Regions from separate parts of the Shinella sp. HY16 genome, predicted to be linked through region 4. Evidence: riboswitches for the same ligand, from Rfam matches in the RefSeq annotation. Region 4 holds a riboswitch; each other region holds the start of a gene.
The links. A riboswitch is a leader RNA that binds a small molecule or an ion and turns the genes downstream of it on or off. The one in region 4 is predicted to bind cobalamin.
Positions count from the first base shown of each region.

Region 1: linked by a shared signal. The riboswitch ahead of K0P03_RS03745 (aromatic ring-hydroxylating oxygenase subunit alpha) and the one ahead of metE (5-methyltetrahydropteroyltriglutamate--homocysteine S-methyltransferase) in region 4 are both predicted to bind cobalamin.
Region 2: linked by a shared signal. The riboswitch ahead of K0P03_RS17900 (hypothetical protein) and the one ahead of metE (5-methyltetrahydropteroyltriglutamate--homocysteine S-methyltransferase) in region 4 are both predicted to bind cobalamin.
Region 3: linked by a shared signal. The riboswitch ahead of K0P03_RS28175 (ABC transporter substrate-binding protein) and the one ahead of metE (5-methyltetrahydropteroyltriglutamate--homocysteine S-methyltransferase) in region 4 are both predicted to bind cobalamin.

Region 1 is NZ_JAHYXL010000001.1:763,257-765,442, forward strand. It holds gene K0P03_RS03740 (DUF6656 family protein) at 1-475, opposite strand, end outside; cobalamin riboswitch at 774-970, shown strand; gene K0P03_RS03745 (aromatic ring-hydroxylating oxygenase subunit alpha) at 1,074-2,186, shown strand, end outside.
Region 2 is NZ_JAHYXL010000001.1:3,646,369-3,648,554, reverse strand. It holds gene metH (methionine synthase) at 1-807, opposite strand, end outside; gene K0P03_RS17900 (hypothetical protein) at 891-1,100, opposite strand; cobalamin riboswitch at 1,201-1,417, opposite strand; gene K0P03_RS17895 (GH36-type glycosyl hydrolase domain-containing protein) at 1,859-2,186, shown strand, end outside.
Region 3 is NZ_JAHYXL010000003.1:384,725-386,910, forward strand. It holds gene K0P03_RS28170 (MurR/RpiR family transcriptional regulator) at 1-792, shown strand, start outside; cobalamin riboswitch at 819-1,050, shown strand; gene K0P03_RS28175 (ABC transporter substrate-binding protein) at 1,207-2,186, shown strand, end outside.
Region 4 is NZ_JAHYXL010000002.1:998,042-1,000,227, reverse strand. It holds gene K0P03_RS25120 (sugar-binding domain-containing protein) at 264-596, opposite strand; cobalamin riboswitch at 697-910, shown strand; gene metE (5-methyltetrahydropteroyltriglutamate--homocysteine S-methyltransferase) at 1,010-2,186, shown strand, end outside.

The DNA of each region.
Region 1 (2,186 bases), on a different contig from region 4:
GGCGGCCTTCCTCTTCTGCCGGCGTGATGGCGACGGCGAAATACATCCGCCCGGCCTTCTTCGAGATGTCGGCGAAGAACTGCTCCTCCTCACCGATCTCGGCGAAGAAATTGGCCATGTAGAAGGCCCATTGCACATTCTCGAATTCCGCGAAGCGGGAATTGGCGACGGTGATGTGGCAATAGCCGAGATGCGGTGTCTGGGCGAGCGTGCGGTGGAAGATCAGCTTGGGAAAGCGGATCGACTGGTGGAAGCCGTTGATGCGGTCATGCGTGACGCTGCCGGCATTCTCCAGCTTGCGGCCGGTACGCTCGGCCACTTCCTGGTAGCTGAGGTAGCGCTTCTCGTTCGGGCTCCAGCTGACATTCCGGTCGATGCGGCCGGTGCGCAGGAACTCGGTATGGGCGGCCGATTTCGGCTGGTTCGCGCGCTTGTAGGCGACTGCGTCGTAGTAACGGAACTTGGTTTGCTGCACGCGTCGGCACTCCATCCTCGCGCCCCGATGCGATGAAGTTTATGGAAACGGCGTTAAGCATTCCTTGCCAATCCGCCCCCGCTTTTTCCAAAGGTTCCGGAGGGGTCGCAATATGACAATTGTGTCACCGGGCAGGCCAGGTGGCCCAAAGGGTATTCATGTTGCTCGTTTCCTTTGCATAATTGATTGAAATATATGCAATTAGGCCTGAGGTTGGCTTGCCTCTGCCCATTTTATCTCTGTCGCCAAATCGGAATGGCATGTCGCTAACTGACATGTCGTTTGCCCGGTCTTGCGTTTAGATAAGGACACTCGAGGTGCCGTTCTGACGAAGAGCGGAGAATTGGGAAGCCGGTTGAAATCCGGCGCTGCCCCCGCAACGGTGTAGGAGAAACGCGCGGCGAGACGCCACTGGACAGAAAGTCCGGGAAGGCGCCGCGACGGTCCTGACGGACGCTCCTGAGCCCGGAAACCAGCCTTGGGAATGATCGTGACTGGCTGCGGCGGGCGGCCGGGAAGCGTGCAGTCCGGCGCCCCCGCGCCCGGATGCCGTCTCCTTCCGTGCGCCTCATCCCCAACAGGATATCGAGGATCCGGCATGGACATCAGCAGCGACGTGCTCCGCAAGCTCAAGAACCGGCGCGAGGGCCACAGCCTCGAGCAGGCCTTCTACATCGACCCCGATCACTACAGGCTCGATCTCGAGACGATCTGGTATCGCGACTGGCTGTTCATCGGCCATGACTGCGAGATCCCGAAGGCCGGCAACTATTTTACCGTGCAGGTCGGCGACTATCCCGTGGTCATCACCCGCGACCGCACGGGGACCGTGCGCGCCCTGCACAATTCCTGCCGCCACCGCGGCTCGCGCGTCTGCACCCAGCACAAGGGGGCCTCGGCCAAGCTCGTCTGTCCCTACCACCAGTGGACCTACGAACTGGATGGCTCGCTGCTCTTCGCCCGCCACATGGCCGAGGATTTCGACAAGAGCCAGCACGGTTTGAAGCGCGTGCACTGCGAGACCGTCGGCGGATACATCTTCATCTGCCTTGCAAACGAGGCGCCGGACTTTTCCGCCTTCCGCAGCCTGGTCGAGCCCTATCTTGCCCGTCACCGCCTCGGCGAGACCAAGGTCGCCTTCGAAAGCACGATCGTCGAGAAGGGCAACTGGAAGCTCGTCTGGGAAAACAACCGCGAGTGCTATCACTGCGCCGCCAACCATCCCGAGCTTTGCCGCACCTATCCCGAGGCGCCGAGCGCCACCGGCGTGCAGGGCGCCAAGGACGATCCCGTCATCGCCGCGCACTGGGAAAAATGCGAGGCGGCGGGCCTGCCGAGCGAATTCCGCATGTCGCCGACCGGCCAGTTCCGCGCGGCCCGCATGCCGCTCATCCAGGATGCCGAGAGCTACACGATGTCCGGCGCCCGCGCCGTCAACCGCCCGCTGTCGAACGACGTGCTGGAAAACCACATCGGCACGCTGCTGCTCTTCCACTATCCGACGACCTGGAACCATGTGCTCGCCGACCATGCCATCACCTTCCGCGTTCTGCCGCTTGGGCCGGAGCTGACGCAGGTCACGACGAAATGGCTGGTCAGCAAGGACGCGGTCGAGGGCGTCGACTACCGCCTTGACGAGCTCACCCATGTCTGGACTGAGACCAACGACCAGGACCGCCGCATCGTCGAGGAAAACGCCTTCGGCATCCGC
Region 2 (2,186 bases), on a different contig from region 4:
GTTGGCACCGAGTGCGCAGTTGAGGCCGATGGAGAAGGGATCGGCGTGGCGTACCGAGTTCCAGAAGGCCTCCGGCGTCTGACCGGACAGCGTGCGGCCCGAGAGGTCGGTGATCGTGCCCGAGATCATGACGGGCAGCTCGATGCTCTTTTCCTCGAAGACTTCGCGGGTGGCGAAGATCGCCGCCTTGGCGTTCAGCGTGTCGAAGATCGTCTCGATCAGGATGATGTCGGTGCCGCCGTCGATGAGGCCGCGCAGCTGGTCCGCATAGGCGCGCTTGAGGTCGTCGAAGGTGACGGCGCGGTAGCCGGGATTGTTGACGTCAGGCGAGATGGAGGCCGTGCGGTTCGTCGGGCCGAGTGCGCCGGCGACGAAGCGGCGGCGGCCGTCCTTTTCGGTGGCCCTGAGGCCGGCGCGGCGGGCAAGGCGGGCGCCGTCACGGTTCAGTTCATAGACCATGTCCTCCATGCCGTAATCGGCCTGGGCGATGGTCGTGGAGGAGAAGGTGTTGGTTTCGAGAATATCCGCGCCGGCCAACGCGTAGCGATAGTGGATGTCCTCGATCGCGCCGGGCTGGGTCAGTGTCAGGAGGTCATTGTTGCCCTGCTGGTGACATGCGCAGTCGTCGAAGCGATCGCCGCGGAAATCCTCTTCCACCAGCTTCAGCGTCTGGATTTCCGTGCCCATGGCGCCGTCGAGCACCAGGATGCGCTCGCGTGCGGCGGCCTGAAGGGCAGCGAGAATCTCGCGCCCATCGCGTGGCGGCAGTTCAGGTCCGAACAGGGTGTCCAGGTGCGATTCGGCCACGGCAAAGCCCTCCGGTGCAATAATCCTGCACCGGAAATCACATAAAGATATCTTTATGTCAATATGTCTTTATGCCTTATCAGTCAGTGCATCGGTCGATTCGACCCGGCCAGGGAGGCGAACAGCGCCTTCAGTCTGGCGATGTCGGGATCGACCTTTTCATAGCGCGAGAGTTTCTGGACCTCCTTCAGCGCCTCGACGGCAAGGTCGGCGCCGTGCGGCTGCCAGAGCAGCCAGGAGATGAAGATGGATTCCGGTTTCCCGGCGAAACCATTGTCGGTGATGGCAAGCATTTCTTCCCCAATCGGAAAATTGGGGGATGACCGGACGCACGCTGCTGGAACTTCGCCCGGAGGCGACAAGCAAGCGCACCACTGGGACACCCCGCCCATGGACGTTACGACTGTCAGGGCAGGTCTCCTGGCTTGCGGGTCATCGCGTTTGTCTCGCCTTCCCGGTGAAATCCACCAGTGGCATGGAGCGACAGCAGCTCGCCGTTCACAGTTGCGGGGGCAGCGCCGGTCTTGGTGCTCCTTTCGGAGCATCGCACCGGCTTCCCTCTTAGCCTCCGAGCCAATCGACTCGGAAGACCCTGACGGCGTCAAACTGGCTTGGCGCCGGCACCGAGTCAATGGTGCAAGGCTCCGTTCGGCGGTTTGGACACAGCTTGGCGGGCAGCCAGATGGGCGGGCGGGAACTTTTTCCTGCCGCATCCATTTGCCATTCTCCTGCTCCTTGCGTCCGCTCGCCTCCTGCGAGGGGCGCACGATTCACCAAAACCGCAGATGAGGGTCGATGCTGCGCCATCCGGTCATGTTGACATGTTGCAAGTCTCTGTCCTTACGGCTAAAAAATGCCGTTTTCATGCACCACGCGGCCAGGATGCCAACCAGCGTGTCGCTTGAGCCATGTCCATTCCAATCGCGCCGTCCGGGCGCTGTTTGGTCACATGGCTGATCGCGGCACCGAGATGAAACCTGCCCGCAAAAAACCGTTCGGCGCAAAGGCCGTCGCCGGATGGTTCCATATGGCCGGATCCAGAATCAGAAACATGCCCCTTCACAATACGCCGCAAGCCCCTTCGCGCGACGCCGACGCCAAGCAGATCGATTATAACGATTCGATCCGCGCCACCTATCTGTCGCTGGAGGAGCTCGCCGATTGCGGTGAAGCGCTGGCGCGCGACAAGACCGCGGCGCTGCCCGGCTTCCACCCTTTCGAATTCCGCGCCCGGCACAAGGAAAACGAGAAGGAAATCTTCCGCGTCTATCGCGCCACGGCCAAGGATGTCGAAGCCGGTGCGCAGATCACGCCGGCGGCCGAATGGCTGCTCGACAACTACTACGTCGTAGAAGAGGCGATCCAGGAAGTGCGACGCG
Region 3 (2,186 bases), on a different contig from region 4:
CTGATCGCCCACTATATCGAGCGCAACATCGCCGAACTCCCCTTCGAGACCGCGCGCTCGATCGCCCAGCGCCTTCAGGTCTCGCCGATGACCATTGGCCGCTATCTGCGCCGCATGGGCTTTGACGGCCTCGACGAGTTGAAGAGCGAGCTGCGCCGCGGCGGCTCCAATCCGGCCTGGGAAGTCAAGGCCCAAGTCGCTTCGCTGGAACAGGACCGCAAGGAGGGAAAGCTCCTCGCCGGCCTCATCCAGCAGCAGATCGACAATCTCGGCCAGATCTATGCCATCACCAGCGCGCCGGAATGGCAGCAGACGATCGACGCGCTGATCGGCGCGAGCGAGGTCTACGTTGCCGCCTATCAGAACGTACGCGGCATCGCGCAATATTTCGCCAGCCAGCTTTCCTATACGCGCCCGCGCGTGCAATTCGTCGACGGCCTCAACGGCACCTATGCGGAACTGCTCGACGGCTCCGTCGAGGGCCGGTTGCTCTTCCTGCATGACGTGCGCCGCTTTGCGGCAAAAGCCCGGCCGCTGGCGCTGGAGGCCCGGCGGGCCGGCGTCAAGGTGGTGCTGCTGACCGATGAATTCTGCCCCTGGGGGCCCGAGGTTTCCGACGTCTGCCTCGTCGTGCCAGGCTCGCACGGGCCGCTCTGGGATGGCGCGGCCACCATGACGGCGGTCATGGACCTCATGCTCAGCAACATCATCGTGCTCAAGGGCGACGAGGTGAGCGAGCGCGTCGATACGCTCACCCGCCTGCAGGATGTCTTCGGGGATTTCGAGAGCTGAGCGCCTTGACGCTGCCGAGCGCGGCGGACTAAGGATGGATCGACGGTTCCCCGAAGGATGACTCCGAGGGGATTAATAGGGAACACGGTGCGGACGACCCAACAGGGACCCATTCCGTGGCTGCCCCCGCAACTGTAGGCGGATTGCCGCCTGTCCTCGGACGCGTTTTCGCGTCATGCCACTGCGGTTTTCCGCGGGAAGGCAGACAGGCAGCAGATATCCGTGAGCCAGGAGACCTGCCGTCGTCGTAAAAAATCCAAGTCACGGGCGGGGATGCCCGGAACAGGAGACGCCATGACGACCCTGGCTGCCGGCAACGGCAGAATTTCATTCGTTTTCTCCCGACCGCACTCGATTCGCCGCCATCGGCGCCTCGGCTGAGCCCGCACGCTTTCCTTCATTCGGGAGAAACCCATGACCATTCTGCCTGCGGCCGTGCGCGCCGCATCCCTCGTTTCCGCGCTGGCCGGTGCCGCCGTGTTTGCCCTGTCAGCGGGCGCCGCTCAGGCGGCCGCGACGCAGTATCCGCTGACGCTGGAAAATTGCGGCCGCAAGGTCACCTTCGAGAAGGCGCCGGAACGGGCTGTCTCGCTCGGCCAGAGCTCGACCGAAATCCTGTATCTCCTCGGCGTTGGCGAGCGCATGGTCGGCACGGCGGTCTGGATCGGCCCGGTGCTGTCGGGTTACGAGGATGCCAACGCCAAGGTTGAGCGCCTTGCCGACAACGATCCGAGCTTCGAGAGCGTCGTCGCCAAGAAGCCTGACCTCGTGACGGCGCAGTTCCAGTGGCATGTCGGTCCGGAGGGCATCGTCGCGACGCCAGAGCAGTTCGATGAACTGAAGATCCCGGTCTACACCTCGCCGGCCGATTGCATCGGCAAGGACAATTCCGGTGGTGGCGACGGGGTGCGCAAGACGGTCTTCACGATGGAGCTGATTTACAAGGAAATCAGCGAACTGGCGCAGATCTTTGATGTGCAGGATCAGGGCGAGAAAGTCATCGCCGACCTCAAGGCGCGCGAAGACGCGGCGCGCAAGAAGATCGCTTCGGCGGATGGCAAGCTTTCCGCCGTCTTCTGGTTCTCCAGCGCCGAACTCGACATCGACCCCTATGTCGCCGGGCGCAACGGCGCGCCGGGCTACATTATGTCGGCGCTCGGCATCCGCAATGTCATCGAGAGCGACGAGGAATGGCCGACGGTCGGCTGGGAAACCGTCGCCAAGGCCGATCCGAGCATCATCGTTGCCGGCAAGATGGAGCGCCGCCGCTTCCCTGCCGATGACGTCGCGGTCAAGCACACGTTTCTCAAGGAAGATCCCGTCGCCAGCCTGATGCCGGCCGTGAAGAACGGCCATGTCGTCGATATGGACGCCCAGGCGATGAACCCGACGAT
Region 4 (2,186 bases):
AGCAGTAAATTTCCGAAACGGAATTGTGTCAAGAATATTTCAGCCGCATAGGGTGAATTTTTCCGAAAATGACCCGGATATGGTCCTTGGCATACGATTTGTTGCCGAATCGGAAATCAGCGGAGTGCCATGACGTGTCGTCTGGGTGGCGCGCTAGGGTTTGCTGATCCTTTTGAGGGGATCTCTGTCAAGGCAGGCGAGCGCACCAGGCGGCGCTGAGGTGGGGCGACCCCGGCACGGCTGCCTTCCGCGCTTGGTGCTTGTCACCACTCGTCGGGTGCCTGATCCTGACGCAGTTGCCCGGTGGATGCCATGTCGGTGACGAGATGGGTGGCATGGCCGCCCTTGAGCACGGCACGGATAGCATCCGTCTTGTTGGCGTCGCCGGCCACGCACAGCCGCCGCGGGAAGCTGAGCAGATCGTCGAGTTCGATGCCGATGACGCGGTTGTCGAAATCGTCGGCAATCTGCCGTCCTCGCCATCGATGAAGCGGCAAATCAAGACCGCGGCGGCGCCGAGATTGCACCATGATGGCCGCGCAGAAATCCGCGGAAAGTTCCCGGTTTCCCGCAGATGCGCCGGTGACCTGCACCACGCTCAGGCCCTCGAGGGGGCGGGGGTAGTTCCAGGATGATGAAAAATACATAAAGACATAAGTATTTCTTTATGTCTATTGACAATCTGGCCCGGATACCATGAAGTCCTGATGTCGTGGTTCCCTGGAGCGGTTCTGCCTCTCCAGGGCTAAGAGGGAATCCGGTGCGCCGATCATTCGGCAATGCCGGGGCTGCCCCCGCAACTGTAAGCGGTGAGCCGCTGTCCAGGATGTCACTGAGGCGCCTGCCTTGGGAAGACGGACAGCAGTGACGACCCGTGAGCCAGGAGACCTGCCAAGACGAAACAACGTCCACGGGCGGGGTGTCCCGGTGGTTGCTGCGGTCCGTCTTTGACGGGGATGGCCGCACGCGTCCGCTTACCCATGCCCCCACCAACCAATGGGGTATGACAATGTCCAACAAAACTCTCTCGGTCGGCTCTCTCGGCTTTCCGCGCATCGGTCGCCACCGCGAATTGAAGTTCGCGCTCGAAGGTTTCTGGTCCGGCAGGATCACCGAAGACGATCTTCTTGAAACTGCGAAGACGCTGCGGGCGGAAGCCTGGATGCTCCAGCGCGATCGCGGGATCACCAAAATCCCCTCGAACGACTTCTCCTTCTACGACCATGTGCTCGATACCGCGGTCATGGTGGGCGCAATCCCGGCGGATTATGGCTGGGAGGGCGGCGACGTGCCGCTGTCCGTCTCTTTCGCCATGGCGCGCGGCAGCCAGGAGGGGGGGCACGCCGGTTGCGGCCATGCCCATCACGGCCACGGCGTTCCCGCGCTCGAAATGACCAAGTGGTTCGATACCAACTACCACTACATGGTGCCGGAGGTTTGCGAGGATCAGGTCTTCACGCTGACCGGGCAGAAGCCGGTCGATCATTTCCTGGAGGCCAAGACGCTTGGCATCCATACGCGTCCGGTCGTGCTTGGACCGGTCACGTTCCTGAAACTTGCCAAGGCTCGTCCCGCGACCTTCAAGCCGCTCGATCTTCTGACAAGGCTGCTGCCGGTCTATGAAGCGTTGTTCCGCCGGTTGCACGCCGCCGGTGCGGACTGGGTGCAGGTGGACGAACCGGTCCTCGCCCTTGACCTGACCGAAGGCGAGCGCCATGCCTTCAAGGTGGCCTACGCGGCCTTCGCGGCGGCCGTTCCTGAGCTGAAGATCATGCTCACCACCTATTTCGGGTCGTTGGGCGACAATCTCGATGCCGCAGCCGCACTTCCGGTCGCCGGCCTCCATGTCGATCTGGTGCGCGCTCCGGAACAGCTTGATGCGGTTGCAGCGGCTATGCGTCCCGATCGGACCCTCTCGCTCGGCGTCGTCGACGGCCGCAACATATGGCGTGCAGACCTTGCCGCCCTTCTGGAGCGGTTGGCACCGGTCGTTGCCGTGCGCGGGGTCGATGCCATCGAGGTCGCCGCGTCGTGCGCATTGCTGCATGTCCCTGTCGACCTCTCCCTGGAGACGGCACTCGACGAGGATCTGAAAGCCTGGTTGTCCTTCGCGACCCAGAAGCTGGATGAACTCGCGATCCTCGGCAGGGGCCTGGCCGCGGGCAAGGATGCCGTCCGGCAAGCCG